2 regions of the Kitasatospora sp. NPDC051164 genome follow, and region 2 is predicted to be linked to the other one. Evidence: riboswitches for the same ligand, from Rfam matches in the RefSeq annotation. Region 2 holds a riboswitch; the other holds the start of a gene.

Region 1 (7,768 bases), on a different contig from region 2:
CGCGCCCTCGTACCCGCCGACGCCCGCGAGGCGCAGGGTGGGGGCGCGCAGCACGGCGGCGGCGACCTCGACGGCGGCGTCCACGCCGCGGGCGCCGGTCCGCCCGTGGGGGCCGCCGAGTTCGATCAGTACCTCGACCGGCCGTTCGGCCCCGGCGGCGCGCAGTGCCTCGTCCATCAGCCGCACGCTCTCGGTGGAGTCGACCCAGGAGAGGAAGGCGAAGCCCGGGTCGGAGGCCAGTTCGTCGGCGAGCCAGACCAGTCCTGCCGGGTCGAGCAGGGTGTTGGCGAGCAGGATCCGCTGCACCCCGAAGGCCCGGGCGACTCGCACCTGGGGCAGGTTGGCGAGGGTGATGCCGTGGGCTCCGGCGGCGAGCTGCGCCTCCCAGAGGGCGGGTGCCATGGTGGTCTTGCCGTGCGGGGCGAGCGCGACGCCCGCCTTGGCGCACCAGTCGGCCATGGTGCGGACGTTGTGCTCGAGCGCGGCAGCGTCGAGGGTGAGCAGCGGGGTGCCGAGCGAGGAGAGGGTCGGGCCGGTGGCCAGCCACTCCCGCACGGTGTGGCCCCACGACTCCGGCGGGGCGGCCTTGAACCGCCAGTCCAGCTGCTCGTCGGCCAGGGCCGCCACCGCGCCGCCGGCGATGCCCGGCCCGGTGCCGCTGCTTGCGAAGGTCTGCTCCACGGTCTTCCTCCATTTGCCATGTTGCAACATGCGCAACGAGGGTTGCACATGCTGGCAGCACGGTTCTAGCATCGGCGCCGGATCACGGTCAACGGAACCGTCCCAGGCCGACCGGGACCGACCCACCCAGACCCACCCCGAACGGAACTGACCCACGCTCAACGAACCCGACCCACGTTCAGGAGTCCCGGCCCGCACCCGACGGAACGGCCGCAGACGAGGAGCCCAGCACATGCCGCGACAGGACACCCCGGGCCCGACCCGCCCGGGTCCTCCCCCGACGGCCGTGTGCGTGGGCGAGTCGATGGCGGTCCTGCTCCCGGACCGCCCGGGCCCACTGGAGTCGGTGGAGAACTTCCGGCTCGCCGTCGGCGGCGCCGAGTCCAACGTGGCCGGCGCACTGACCGCGCTCGGCGTGCCGACCGCCTGGGTCAGCCGGGTCGGCGACGACGGCTTCGGTCGGCGGCTCGTCGCCGAGGTCGCCGCCCGCGGCGTGGACGTCTCGGCGGTCGCGGTCGACCCACACCGCCCGACCGGCGTCTACCTCAAGGAGGTCGGCGGCACCACCGGCCACGATCACGACCTCGGCCCCGGCCGCAGCCGACTGCACTACCACCGGCGCGGTTCCGCGGCCGCCGCGCTCTCCCCCGCACTGCTCGCCGACCCGGCCGCCGCCGCACTGCTGGCCGGCGCCCGTCTGCTGCACCTGTCCGGCATCACCGCCGCGCTCTCCGACGACTGCCTCGCCCTGCTGCGCGCCCTGCTCGCCGACCGCCGCCCGGACCGGCTGGTCAGCTTCGACCTCAACTGGCGCCCCTCACTCTGGCACGACCGGGACCCGGCCGTACTGCCGCCGCTGCTGGACGCCGCCGACCTGCTGCTGCTCGGCGCCGACGAGGCGCAGGCCGCCTTCGGCACCGGCGACCCCACCGCCCTGCGCCGCCGCTTCCCCTCCCCCGCCACCCTCGTGGTCAAGGACGCCGACCGGCACGTCATTGCCCTGGAGCGGGACGGCACGGCGGTCACCGAGCCGGCCCTCGCCGTCGAGGTGGTCGAGGCCACCGGCGCGGGCGACGCCTTCGCGGCCGGCTACCTGGCCGGCACCGTCCGGGGCCTGGACCAGCGCCGCCGGCTGCGGCTCGGCCACCTGAGCGCCGCCTGCGCGCTGACCGCCCACGGCGACCAGGCCGAGCTGCCGCCCGCCGCCGTCGTGACGGCACTGCTCGACGCCTCCGCCGCCGACTGGGCCGCCACCCGGGTCACCGCGGCCGGCATCACCGGCCCGACCCTGCCCACCGACGGCGCCCACAAGGCCGACCGCCCGCACCCCTCCGACCGCCCGCACCCCACAAACGGAGCACCGCCCACCGACCGAACGCCGCCCGCCGGCCGGGCCTGGGCCCGATGAGTAGCCACCCCAGCCCTCGAAGCGGAGCACGATGAGCCAGACCGTCACCCGCGCCCTGCGCATCCTGGCCCAGCTCGGCGAGGGCGAACGCTCCCTCGACCAGCTCGCCGAGGTGCTCGGCGTCCACAAGACGACCGTGCTCCGGCTGCTCCAGAGCCTCGAAGATGAACGATTCGTCTACCGCGACGCGGCCTACCGCTACCACCTGGGCGCCGGCCTCTTCGCCCTGTCCGGTCTGGCTCTGGAGCAGCGCGGCATTCGCCGGATCGCCGCCCCGCACCTGGCCGAGCTGAACGCCGCCACCGGCCAGACCGTGCACCTGGCCGCGTACGAGGGCGGCGAGGTGGTCTACATCGACAAGTTCGACTCCCGCCATCCGGTGCGGATGTACTCCCGGATCGGTCTGCGCGCCGCCCTGCACAGCGCCGCGGTCTCCAAGGTGCTGCTGGCCGACCTGCCGCTGCCCGAGCGGCGCCGGGTGGTGGCCGGGATCGACTTCGCCCCGCACACCGAACGCACCCTCATCACGCCCGGGGCGCTGCTCGCCGAGCTGGAGAAGGTCGCCGCCCAGGGGTGGGCGCAGGACCACGCCGAGCACGAGGCCTTCATCAACTGCGTGGCCGCACCCGTCCGGGACGCCAGCGGGCGGGTCGTCGCCGCCGCCTCCATCTCCGTCCCGGACGTCGTCCTCCCGTACGAGCAGGTCCTGGACCTCCTCCCGCAGCTGCTCGCCACCGCCCGCGCGGTGTCGGCCGACTGCGGCGGCCTACTCGACCACAGTTGACGGATCATCACGACAGTCCGAAGCAGCCGCCGAGAACTCCAAGGAGCAAGGAACCCCCATGTCCTCCGACAAGATCGAGATCCGCACCGACGGGGCCCCCGCCCCCGCCTGGATGTTCTCCCAGGGCATCCGCAAGGGCCCGATCCTGCAGGTCTCCGGCCAGGGCCCGCAGGATCCGGCGACCGGCGAGTACCTCCACCGCGGCGACGTGAAGGCGCAGACGCGGCGCACCCTGGAGAACGTCAAGGCCATCGTCGAGGCCGGTGGCGCCACCATCGAGGACGTGGTGATGTTCCGCGTCTACCTCACCAAGCGCGCGGACTTCCCGTTGATGAACGAGGTCTACGCCGAGTTCATCGAGGAGAACGTCAAGCCCGGCGGCGTGAAGCCCTGCCGCACCACCGTCTTCGTCGAGCTGCCGCAGGAGCCGATGCTGGTCGAGATCGACGCCCAGGCCGTCGTCGCCTGACGATCCAGCCGACCCGAGGGCCCGGACCGCACGTCCGGGCCCTCGGCATTCCCCGAGGCCTGCTTGCCACGCTTCGCCAGCAATATTAGGTTAGGCTCACCTAACTATCTGGAGGTCCGTCCATGAGCCTGCCAACCGGCGACACCGAGGTGCCCGAGCCCACCACCGCCGAACGGATCCACAGCCTGCTCAGCACGACCTCCTCGCTCGCCGTCCGCGCCCTGGGCGAGCAGCACGACCTGGACGGCCCGGTCTCCGCCCACGGCTCCCGCCTGCGGCTGCGCGCCCCGCTGGACACCCCGCTCACTGTCGCGGCGGCCCACGCCGCCGAGGGCCTCGCCGTCGTCCTCGATGTCACCGACGTCGCCCCCGTCGCCGTCCGCGACCGCGTCCGCGCCCGCCTCACCCTGGCCGGCCGGCTGCACCTGGCCCACCTCGCCGACGACAGCCTCAGCGTCCACCTGCGGGTGGACGTCGCCCACGCCGTCCTCGCCACCCCGTACGGCACCGGCGCGGTCACCGCCGCCGACCTCGCCCTCGCCGCCCCCGACCCGATGGCCCGCCACGAGGCCGCGATGCTCACCCACTTCGCCGACGACCACGCCGACGCACTCGAGGTCCTCACCCGCCTGCTCGACCCGGTGCTGCTCGCCCGGAACCCGGACGTCCGCCCGCTCGCCCTGGACCGCCACGGCCTGGTGCTGCGCCTGGACCACCCCGACGGCCACCGCGACGTCCGCCTGGTCTTCCCCGAACCGGCCCGCGACACCGAGGACTTGGGCCACAGGATGCACGACCTGCTGGCCGCCGCCCGGTACGGTCAACCGGCCCACCGCAGCTGAGTCGCCGGCTCACCGCCCGGCCGCGTCCTCCTCACGTACCGCCCGGGCCACCACCGGCGCACCGCGAACGCCACCCCGATCCCACCCCGACCCCGCCCCGAAAACGAACCGCCGACCCCGAAAACGGCAGCGGCCGGCCCGGCTCGCGAGGAATTGAATCCCGCGAGCCGGGCCGGCCTGGGCGTGTCCCGCGCCCATGTCCACTGCACGGCGATCACCCGGTCGAGCGGTCACCCGACATGACCATCCCGGAGGATCGATTCGCTCCGCAGCAGCGGTGGTTCCTGAAACCCCGACAGGGTCAGAGCGCGACGCCGTGCGCGCGCAGGTAGGCGACCGGGTCGATGTCCGAGCCGTACTCCGGGCCGGTGCGGATCTCGAAGTGCAGGTGCGGGCCGGTCACGTTGCCGGTGGCGCCGGAGAGGCCGAGCTGCTGGCCGACGGTGACGGTCTGACCGATCTTCACACCGATCACGGACAGGTGCGCGTACTGGGCGTAGTGGCCGTCGGCGAGCTTGATCTCGACCTCGTTGCCGTAGGCGCCGCCGTTGCCGGCCTTGACCACGACACCGTTGGCGACGGCGCGCAGCGGGGTGCCGGTGGAGGCCACGAAGTCCTGGCCGGTGTGGTGGCCGGAGGCCCACATCGAGCCGGCCACGCCGTAGGCCTCGCCGAGCACCGGGTGGGCCAGCGGCGCGACGAAGCCGGAGGCGGCGGCGACCGGAGCGGCGGTCACGGCCTGGGCCGGAGCGGCGGTCTGAACCTGGGTCTGCACCTGGGTGGCCGGCTTGGCGGCCTCGGTCTTGACCTGGACCTGGGCCTGCGGCTTGGCGGCCGAAGCGGCCTGGGTGACCGGAGCGGCCGGCTTGGCGGGCTTGGCCGGGGCGACGTCCGCGGACGGCGCGGCGGCGTGGCCGGCGATCGCGAACTGCTGGCCCGGGAAGATCAGGTTCGGGTTGGCGCCGACGACCGAGCGGTTCTGCTCGTACAGCGCGTGCCAGCCGCCCTCGACGTGCTTGGCGTCGGCGATCTTGGACAGGGTGTCGCCGCTGACGACGCGGTAGCTCTCGTGCGCGGCGGCCGGAGCGGCCGGGGCCGGCGCGGCCTGGGCCGGCGCGGCGTCGGCGGCGGTGGTGGAGGCGGCGGCCTGCGGGGCCGGGGCGACCGGGGCGGTGTGGGCCTGGGCGCTCATCGCGGTGACGAGCGGGAGGGCGAAGGAGACACCGGTGACGGCGGTGGCGATGCCGATGCGGGCGGCGCGGGGCAGGGCGATACGACGAGCCTGAGCAGGCATGGAAGTTTCCTCTCCGACGCCTGCGAGGTGAGCTGTCGGGTTCGGGCTGGAGTTGCCCGGCCGCATGCGCGGCTTCACCCCAAGCCGGCCCTGGACGCCGCGCCCTGAGGCGCGAACTTCCGGTCCGGCGACTTACCTGTGGGTCCCCCGCTCCTGCCGTACAGAGTTCAGTTCGAACCACCGGGAAGCGGCAGGACTCGGCGTTCCACCCGGTGGATCCGTCCGGACTGGCCGGGCGGTCGCTGAACTAAAACCCATCCGTTCGGGTGAAGCAATGTCGATCTCTTGAATCGGCAACCATCCCCCGGGGCGCAGTGACTCTCCGAATGATCCGCTGCACGGTGCGCATGCGATCCATTCACCCCGCGCCACTGATCCACGACCCTGCGCCGACATCGACGGCACTGCGCGGTCGTCCGCTCACGCACCGCACACCACCGACACACCCGCCGGTGACCCTTGTCACGCGGGCCTCACGGGGAGCAGGATCGGGCCGTGGCCACTTCCGAGGCCGGCACCCTGCGCCTGGGCACCGCGCAGGGTCGCTGGGTACTACTGGCGACGGTGCTCGGCTCCAGCATGGCGATGCTGGACGGCACCGTGGTGAACGTCGCCCTGCCCCGCATCGGCGCCGATCTCGGCGCCTCCCTGGCGTCCCTTCAGTGGACGCTGAACGGCTATCTGCTCACCCTGGCAGGCCTGATCCTGCTCGGCGGCGCGCTCGGCGACCGGTACGGAAGGCGCCGGGTCTTCCTCATCGGCGTGGTCTGGTTCGCCGCCGCCTCCGCGGCCTGCGCCGCCGCGCCGAACATCCAGGTGCTGATCGCCGCCCGCGCCGTCCAGGGCATCGGCGGGGCGCTGCTCACCCCCGGCTCGCTCGCCATGCTCCAAGCCGTCTTCGACCCTGACGACCGCTCGGCCGCGGTCGGGCTGTGGTCGGGCCTCGGCGGCGTGTCGGCCGCGGTCGGCCCCTTCCTCGGCGGCTGGCTGGTGGACGGCCCGGGCTGGCGCTGGATCTTCCTGCTGAACCTGCCGCTCGCGGCCGCCGTGATCACGGTCACCACGCGGTACGTGCCGGAGAGCCGGGACGAGAGCGCCACCGGCCGCTTCGACGTGCTCGGCGCGGTGCTCGCCGCGTTCGCCCTCGGCGCGATCACCTACGCGCTGACCGCCGCCGGGGAGGGCGTGTCCGCCGTGGTCTGGGTCAGCGGGTTGATCGGTGTGGTGCTCGGCGTCGCCTTCGTGGCCGTCGAGCGCCGCGCGCCCGATCCGATGCTGCCGCTCGGCCTGTTCTCCTCCCGGCTGTTCACCGCCGTGAACCTGGTCACCCTCTGCGTGTACGCGGCGTTCAGCGGCGTCTTCTTCCTGCTGGTGGTGCAACTGCAGATCGTCGCCGGGTTCTCGCCGCTGGTCTCGGGCTTCGCGCTGGTGCCGATCACGGTGCTGATGCTGGGGCTGTCGGCGCGCGCCGGGCGCCTCGGCAAGCGGATCGGCCCGCGGATCCCGCTCACCGTCGGCCCGCTGCTGTGCGCCGCCGGGGTGCTGCTGATGCTGCGCATCGGCCCGGGCTCCTCCTACTGGGCGGACGTGCTGCCCGCCGTCACGGTGATGGGCTGCGGCATGACGCTGCTGGTCGCGCCGCTGACGGCCACCGTGCTGGCGGCCGTCGAGGTCCGGCACGCGGGCATCGCGAGCGGGGTGAACAACGCCGCCGCCCGCGCGGCCGGCCTGCTCGCGGTGGCCGCCCTCCCGGCCCTGGCCGGACTGAGCGGCGACGCCTACCGCGTGCCGTCCGCGGTCGACTCCGCCTTCCACACCGCGATGCTGATCTGCGCGGGCCTGCTGGCCGGCGGCGGGCTGATCGCCTTCGCCACCGTCCGGGGCAACGTCCTCGCCCCCGAGGACCACCTGGTGGCCGAGCCGGACTGCGCGTGGACCTGCGGCACCACCCCGCCGCTCGACCCGGGCCACGTCCACACGCACGAGGGCCCCGTCACCGGTCCTTGAGTTCTAGGGATCGTTGCAACACCCCAGCTGGGGAGTGCAATGACCTTCGAGATCCGCGAGGAGCGGACGGGGCAGGGCCGTCGCAAGCTGACGCGTGAGCGGGAGGAATACTTCCGGCTCGTGAAGCAGGGTGCCGGCTATGTGGAAGCCGCCCGTGCGGTCGGCATCAACCTCCGCACGGGCAAGCGATGGCGCAACGGCCGGAACGCCTCCGGTCAGAACAGGGCGGCAGCACCGGTCAGGCCGGTGCTGCCGCCCTGTGGCGCGTCCCGCTACCTGCGGG
Region 2 (7,768 bases):
GGGGTGTTGCAACGATCCCTGGAACTCAAGGTTGCTCTCCGGGGCCCTTCGGCGTGCGCCGGGTCAGCCCTCCTGGGTGGTGGGACGGTCGGCGGTGAGGCGCCGGCCGTCGGCCGCGTCGCCGGTACGGGTCTCGGTGCGGCGGCCGCGGGCCAGATAGTCGCGCAGGACCAGTTCGACGGCGTCCTGCGGGTTCGTGGTACCGGAGAGCATCATCGCGTCGATCGCGAGGTTCGCGTCGATGGTGACGGTGACCTGGGCCATGTGACTCCTCCTCGGGTGCGGAGCAGCAGCTTGCCCGTTGGGGCGGCGTTTCACCACGGGTATACGCCGGAACCCCCGGGGAGGAGCGACCAGACTCTCCCCGGGGGTGGCGGGTGGTCAGCGTTCGGAGGACGACTGACAGCTGACAGATGTTGAAATCTGTTATCTGTTATTTGTTGTCCGGCAGTCGAAATCCGTCAGCTGTCGGCTGTCAGCCGTTCGCCGTACTCAGACCCGGCCGGCGAAGTCCGGGGCCCAGTTGGCGACGGTCTGCTCGCGCACGCCCGAGCTCGGGTTGGCGGCCTCGACGTACTTGCCGCCGCCGACATAGATCGCGACGTGGTAGACGCCCGAGTCCTGGCCGTTGTTGGACCAGAACAGCAGGTCGCCCGGCTGCAGGCTGTCCAGCGAGACGTGGGTGCTGGCGGCGGCCTGGTCGGCGGCGACGCGCGGGACGGAGATGCCCGCGGCGCGCAGCGCGGCCTGGGTCAGGCCGGAGCAGTCCCAGCCGCCGTTGCCGGTGCCGCCGTAGACGTAGGCCTGGCCGACCTTGGACTCGGCGAAGGCGACCGCGGCGGCCATGCTGCCGGTGGCGGTCTGGGCCGGGGCCTGGGTCTGCGCCTGGGCGGCCGGCTTGGCGGCCGGGGTCTGGGTCTGGGCCGCCGGCTTGGCGTTCACGGCACCGCCGTTCGCGGACTGACCGGACTTCTGCGAGCGGTTGAACCAGGTGAAGTCCGAGCCGGACTTGTCCGAGGAGGCGGACTGGTCGGTGGAGGCCGACTGCTGGGACTGGCCGCCGTCGCCGAAGGACAGGTGCTGGCCCGGGTAGATGGTGTTCGGACCGTCGGTCAGGGTGCCGCGGTTGAGGTCGTACAGCCGCTGCCAGCCGCCCTGGACGTTGTGCTTGTCGGCGATCGAGGACAGCCAGTCGCCCTCGACCACGGTGTAGTCGCCGCTCTGGGCCTGCTGCTGGTGCTTCTGGGTCCAGTTGCCGGTGGCAGAGTTGGTGGCGGCCTGGGCAGCGTCCTGGGCGGGCGCGGCCGGCTTGGCGGCCGGGGCCTGGGTCTGCGCCGGCTTGGCGGCGGGCTTGGCGACCGGGGCGGCGGGCGCGGCGGGCTTGGCGGCGGTCGAGGTGTCGACAGACGCCGGGGCGCCCCCCTTGGTGAGGCCGGCCTGGACCGAGCACACCGGCCAGGCGCCGGGGCCCTGCGAGGCGAGGACCTTCTCGGCGACGGCGATCTGCTGGTCCTTGGTGGCCAGGTCGGCGCGCGCGGCGTAGGCGGTGCCACCGAAGGCGGACCAGGTGCTCTGGGTGAACTGGAGGCCGCCGTAGAAGCCGTTGCCGGTGTTGATGCTCCAGTTGCCGGTGCTCTCGCACTGGGCGACCTTGTCCCAGGTGGCGACGGAGGCCGCGGAGGCGGTGCCGGAGACGAGGCACGGGACGGTGAGGCCGACGCCCGCGACGCCGATGGCGGCGATCACGCGGCGGGTGCGGCTGGACAGACGGGTGCCGTTGGTGGGCAGCATGAAGACGCGGTCCTCTCCCACGCCTGCGAGGTGAGCTGTCGGATTCGGGCTGGAGTTGCCCGGCCGCGCGTGAGCGCGGCTTCACCCCTAGCCCTGGACGTTCCGGGGAACGGTCCGGGGCGACTTACCTGTGGGTCCCCCGCTCCTGCCGTGGTGCGTTTTCGCGCTTCCAGGACATCCGACGGCAGGACTCGGCGTTGCGGATGAACTGGGTCCGTGTGGCCACGAACGGGGAGCACGTTAAGCAGACTTAAGTTCAAACTGCAAATAGCTGTGACGCGCATCACGGTTTAGTGGGAACTGCCAAAATGTCAGGTAATCATGATCGTAAATGATCGCTTTTCGGCAATGTCGTTGCGGATGCCCACAACTGTCTTCGCCTCAGGAGTGACGTGACGGTGTATTGAAGCGCGAAGCGGCGCGCTGTCCGAGCCGGGGGAGTGGCCGCGGATTCGAGCGCCGGAGAGTGCGCTCACCATTTCCTTGCAAATGGCGCCAGAACGGACATTCCCTTCATTGCTCGCTTAACTCCTGTAACTCCCGTACGGCACAGGAAAGCAGCAGGAGGGGCAGCAGGAGAGGCAACGAGAGAGGCAAAGCGAAGGGCCCGGAACGCAAGCCGTTCCGGGCCCTGTGTGCGCGCCGACCGGCGCGTGGTGTCCTTACTGTCCGGCAGGCGCCTCGGCGGCCGCGTGAGCGCGCCGGGCGCCCTCCACGACCCCCTCGGCCTCGGCGGCGGCCGCCGCGTCCGCCTCGGCCTGCGCCAGCTCCTCCGGGGACGGCGTGGGCAGCGCGGCCAGGTAGGTGGAGGCGATCAGCTGGCCGACGGTCGGGTACGCGCCCAGCGGCGCCGCCGACGGGCAGCCGGTCTCCTCGGCGGCCGTGGCGAGCAGCTCGGAGTCGGCCTCCGGCCCGATCACCAGCGGGGCCAGCGCCGGGCGCTGCGAGCCGGTCTCCTTGAGGTGGTTGACGGCCGCGGCCACCGAGCCGGGCACGTCGAGCGCGGCGGCGACGACCGGGACGGCCAGTCGGGCGGCCAGCAGTACGCCGGTGATGCCGGCTGCGGCGGCGGCGTCCTCGCCGCCGACGGTGGTCAGGACCACGCCGTCCGCGGCGGTCGCGATGGCGAACAGCCGGGCCCGGTCGGCTCGGGCCAGCCCCGCCTCGGAGAGTCGCACGTGCACGGCCTCGGCGAGCAGCGGGTGCGGGCCCAGCGCGTCGGTGACCGGCGCGCCGTACTCGGCGGCGAGCGCGTGGAGTTCGGCCAGGAAACCGTGCGGACCGGGCACCAGTGGCACCAGGACGGGCGTCGGCAGCCCGGCCTCGGCGGCCATGGCCAGGAGCTCGGCGACGGTGCGGTCCTCGCCGCCGGCGCCCTCGGCGTAGTCGCCGGGGAGGTAGCCGACCGCGGCCTGGACGCCGTTCTGCTCGCTGCGGACGATGGAGAGCAGCTCCTCGACGACCGAGCGGGACTCGGGCCCGGCGGTCGCGGGCACGGCGAGCACCAGGGCCGGCGCGTTGGCCGGGATCGCGGGGCGCTCGGGACGACGGTGGCGCCCCCGCGCACGGGAGCCTGGAGTGCGGACGGGCAGTGGCGCGCCCGGAATGGCTGCGGTGCTCATGCCGGAGATCGTAGGACATCGGCCCGTCCGGCCTGCAGTCGGCTGCCGTACGGGTTTGGCGCGGTCGCGGTGCGGACCCGGTGTGTCCGCCGTGCCGGTCCGGGCGGTTTGCCCATAATCCGGACATTCCTCACCCAACCCCGTGCGAGCACGGGCCATTGCTTTGACGTGCCCCACGTGGTGCGGCGTTGCGACTGTGGTGCGTGAGATGTCTCACAGTCCGGAGGTCGTCTGACGGAGGGTCACGGCGGCGCGACTCCCGGCATTCGAAGATCAACATTCAGCGGGGAGCCGCTCACGGCGGGTTATCGCGGCTCCGGTGATTCAGTCGACTATGTCCGTTTACGTACCGTCAGGGGAGACCCCGTGAAGAGTTCGGGGCCGCGGGTAAAAGGCCTCGTGCACCTGCAACGTCCCGTGCTGATGCACGTGCACTGCAGCTATCATCGCGTCAAGTGAGGCGTTGTGCCGGGCCGGTACGGGGCCGGTCCGTTCGTTCGGCGGTGCCGGGGGCGCCGCGCTGGACGACAACTCCGGAGCTCTTCGGGAGATTTCTATGCACGACTCGCACGACTCGCAGGACACGCACGGCTCGTACGACACCCACAACGGGATGGCCGCGGCCGATCTCACGGGGGTGGTCTGGCAGAAGAGCCGGCACAGCAACTCCCAGGGCAACTGCGTCGAGTTCGCGGCCCTGCCGGGCGGTGATGTGGCGATGCGCAACTCGCGCTTCCCGGACGGTCCGGCGCTCATCTACACCCGGGCCGAGATCGCCGCCCTGTTGTTGGGGGCCAAGGACGGGGAGTTCGACCACCTGGCGGTCTGACCGGCTGCCGTGCTTCACCATCGGGGGGCCGTCGTGGGTGCCGACACCACGACGGCCTTTGACTTTCCTGCCGTCTTTTCCGCTGCTGCCTTCCCGGCCACCGGCCGGGGCGAACCGCCGACGGGGCCTGGCGGAAGGGCCCGGGGCGTGGTCCTCCCGGGGCTTCCCTCGACCGGCCCACTCGGCCGGCTGCCGTACCCGACGTCCTGCCGGACATCCTGCCGGACATCCTGCCTGACGCCCTGCCTGACGCCCTGCCTACCGTCCGAGCTGGCATGGGAGCGGGCCCTCGGCCCGCTGTTCGACCGGCCACGCGCCGCTCGGCGCTAGGCCGAGCGCCGGTGCCGTCCACCGACGTCGACCGGTCCGCCGAGCGCGTCGAGCGCCGAGCGTGCACCGATCTCCGCGTGCCCGCCGATCTCCGGGTGTCCGTCGAGCGCGCCGCCCGCCGGCTCCGCCTCGAACATGGCCCAGACCACCTTGCCGCTGCCCAGCGGGTGCCAGCCCCAGGAGCGGCTGAAGGACTCCACCAGGTGCAACCCGCGGCCGGATTCGGCGACGAAGTCCGCTTCCCTGGCCACCGGGCCGATGCTGCTCGGGTCGCTCACCGCGCAGACCACCTGGGGTGCGCGGTGCACCAGGCTTATTCGGATCGGCAGCCGCCCGTCCGGGGTCGCCCGTGTGGGAAAGTCGTACTCGCCCTGGGCGCCGCCCGCAGGGTCGGGCCGTGCGCCGATCGCATGCCGGAGCGCGTTGGTCACGAGTTCCGAGGCCACCAGCGCGACGTCGTCGAACAGCTCCGGCAGGCTCCAGCGCCGGAGCGTGGTCCGGGCGAAGTCGCGCGCGGTTCTGACGGCTTCGAAGCGAGGAGCGAGCGTACAGGTGACCACATGGGGGTCAACCGCCAAAGCCGTACCGGTGCTCATGAAGAGCTCCTCCCATAAGGGGGCGGACACGGCTGGACCCGCCGGGGTCATGCCGGTCACCTCCGACTCGCTCGGCCGCTCGGCCGCCCCCTCGACCAGACGCGCGCGCACTCGAACGCCCGATGGCGCGGGGGGACGCCGTCGGGCCGGTGCACGGAGTCGCGCGTGGGGTCGACGCGGAGCCCGCGGGATTGCCAGGGATGTGCAGGTGCACGTGCACCATGGTGGTGTGCGCTCACTGCAGATGCAAGAGTCGATTCACGTGCAGTCGCACTATTGGCATATGCAAGCGCCGGATGCACGTGCATCCTGGTGTGCGGAGTGCAGAACTGATAGGAACATCCGTCAGTATCGGCACCGTGAGCGCTCAACTGATGGCAGACTGTGCGCTGTTTGCCCTAGGTGGAGGTTTCGACCGCATGACCACAGTTCAGCCGGGCGGCGGCTCGATGGTCCGCCGGATCCTCCTCGGCTCGCAGCTGCGTCGCCTGCGTGAGGCGCGCGGCATCACCCGCGAAGACGCGGGCTACGCGATCCGAGCCTCCGAGTCCAAGATCAGCCGCATGGAACTCGGTCGCGTCAGCTTCAAGGAGCGCGACGTCGCCGACCTGCTCAGCCTGTACGGCGTCGACGACGGCATGGAGCGGGAAGCCCTGCTCGGCCTGGTCCGCGAGGCCAACAAGTCCGGCTGGTGGCACAGCTTCAACGACGTGCTGCCGGGCTGGTTCCAGACCTACGTCGGACTGGAGGAGGCCGCCCAGCTGATCCGCACCTACGAGGTGCAGTTCATCCCCGGGCTGCTGCAGTCCGAGGAGTACGCACGGGCGGTTTTCGGCCAGAGTCGGCCGGTCATCAGCGAGGAGGAGGTCGAACGGCGGGTCAGCCTCCGCCTGCGCCGCCAGAAGCTGCTGGCGGAGGGCGCCAGCCCGCGCCTGTGGGCGGTCATCGACGAGGCCGCGCTGCGCCGGCCGGTCGGCGGGCCGAAGGTGATGCGCGGTCAGGTGCAGTACCTGATCGACGTCGCCGAGCAGACCAACGTGGTGATCCAGGTCATGCCGTTCCGTTTTGGCGCGCACGCGGGCGAGTCCGGGGCGTTCACGATCCTGCGCTTCCCGGAGCAGGACCTCGCGGACGTGGTCTACCTGGAGCAGCTCACCAGCGCGCTGTACCTGGACAAGCGGGACGACGTCGACGCGTACATCCAGGTCATGGAGCGGCTCTGCGTGGACAGCCTCACGCCGGAGCGCACCATAGACCTGCTCGCCTCGATCCTGAAGGAGCGCTGAGCCGCTGCCGTCCGGGATCCGTGAGGACCTTTCCTTGCGGATCCCGGACGGCAGCGGGTCGCGACCGATAGGCCGCCCACCCGCCGTCAACCGCGGGCCGGCGGCCTTTCGTGTTCCGGCGGATCGGTCTGCGGTGAGTCGGTCTTCGGTCGGTCGATCTGCGGTGAGTCGGTCTGCGGCGGGTCGGCCTGGGGTGGGCAGCCGAGGTGCCAGGCCAGGTCGTAGCGGCGGAAGAGGTCGGCCCGGATCGGGGCCAGCGGGATCTCGGCGCCCGGCAGCAGCACCCCGATGCAGCCGCCCATCAGCGCGCTGCGCAGCACCGCGTGCTCGGCGATCGGGTCCGGCGCGCCCCAGTCGCGGAGTAGTCCCTGCAGGATGGCGCCGAGTTGTTGCTGCTCCGGGTCCTGGATGAAGGCGCCGGTGTCCGGGTCGAGGATCAGTGCCAGGTGCGAGCGCATCACCCGGGGGTGGTCCATCGCCAGCCCGAGGACGGCGTCGATGGCGCGGGCCAGCCGGGCCTCGGGGGAGGAGCCGGGCGCCAGTTCCGCCAGCGCACCGGACAGCGACTGGTGCATCATCCGGTGCGTCGCGGCCTGCATCAGCAACCGTTTGCCGTCGAAGTAGTAGGAGAGCAGCCCGCGGGCGAGCCCGGCCCGCTCGGCGATATCGGTCAGTGTGGTGCCCGCGTAACCACGCTGGTCAACCAGCTCGACGGTGGCCCGCATGATGCGTCGGCGGGAGCGCTGCCGCATCTCCTCATTGACCGAATCACCGCGAGGTGCCATCGTGTCTGCTCCGAACGTTCGTTGGCTCCGGGCCAATATACTTGCGAAGCCGACAGCCGCCCCGCACCGTGCCCCGACGGGTGCCCCCGGCGGCCGGTACGAAGACGGCCGGCTCCACCAACACGGGGGTTTGGTGGAGCCGGCGCCATTGCCCGAGGGCCTGGAGTCGGCCGCGGGCGGGGCCCATGGGGTCAGTGCCCAGTACTCGGCACTTGGTACTCGGTGCTCGGCACTCAGTGCTCAGTACTCGGTGAGGGCTCCGGTCCGGGCTGCTGTCGGACCCGCTGACGGGTAATCATAGTCGGGCACCGGCGAAGGGATCGCGGCGCGGCGTCGGTCCACCAGCGCTCCGACCGTCGCGACCACCAGCCCGACCAGTGCGACCGCGGTGACGAACACCAACGCCGGGCGGTAGCCGTCAAGTTGGGCCTGCGGGCTGTCCCCGCCCGCGCTGCCGGCCGTGATCATCGCGGTCGCCCCGGCCAGCACCACCGCGGTGCCGACCTGGATCGCGGTGTTCACCAGACCC

The links. A riboswitch is a leader RNA that binds a small molecule or an ion and turns the genes downstream of it on or off. The one in region 2 is predicted to bind cyclic di-AMP.
Region 1: it holds a riboswitch for cyclic di-AMP, as region 2 does, so the genes downstream of both, ACIBEC_RS36695 (LysM peptidoglycan-binding domain-containing M23 family metallopeptidase) here and ACIBEC_RS46520 (transglycosylase family protein) in region 2, are expected to answer to the same signal.

What each region holds. Positions count from the first base shown of each region.
Region 1 covers NZ_JBITFB010000031.1:101,903-109,670, forward strand. Annotated here, with positions in the region: gene ACIBEC_RS36670 (alanine racemase) at 1-681, opposite strand, end outside; gene ACIBEC_RS36675 (sugar kinase) at 914-2,089, shown strand; gene ACIBEC_RS36680 (IclR family transcriptional regulator) at 2,121-2,873, shown strand; gene ACIBEC_RS36685 (RidA family protein) at 2,932-3,342, shown strand; gene ACIBEC_RS36690 (DUF2470 domain-containing protein) at 3,465-4,184, shown strand; gene ACIBEC_RS36695 (LysM peptidoglycan-binding domain-containing M23 family metallopeptidase) at 4,486-5,478, opposite strand; cyclic di-AMP (ydaO/yuaA leader) riboswitch at 5,481-5,661, opposite strand; gene ACIBEC_RS36700 (DHA2 family efflux MFS transporter permease subunit) at 5,974-7,485, shown strand; partial or broken gene ACIBEC_RS36705 (helix-turn-helix domain-containing protein) at 7,525-7,768, shown strand, end outside.
Region 2 covers NZ_JBITFB010000074.1:10,229-17,996, reverse strand. Annotated here, with positions in the region: gene ACIBEC_RS46525 (hypothetical protein) at 64-264, opposite strand; gene ACIBEC_RS46520 (transglycosylase family protein) at 493-1,812, opposite strand; cyclic di-AMP (ydaO/yuaA leader) riboswitch at 1,804-1,988, opposite strand; gene ACIBEC_RS46515 (hypothetical protein) at 2,454-3,413, opposite strand; gene ACIBEC_RS46510 (DUF397 domain-containing protein) at 3,970-4,242, shown strand; partial or broken gene ACIBEC_RS46505 (ATP-binding protein) at 4,698-5,168, opposite strand; gene ACIBEC_RS46500 (helix-turn-helix transcriptional regulator) at 5,588-6,454, shown strand; gene ACIBEC_RS46495 (helix-turn-helix domain-containing protein) at 6,541-7,206, opposite strand; gene ACIBEC_RS46490 (MFS transporter) at 7,480-7,768, opposite strand, start outside.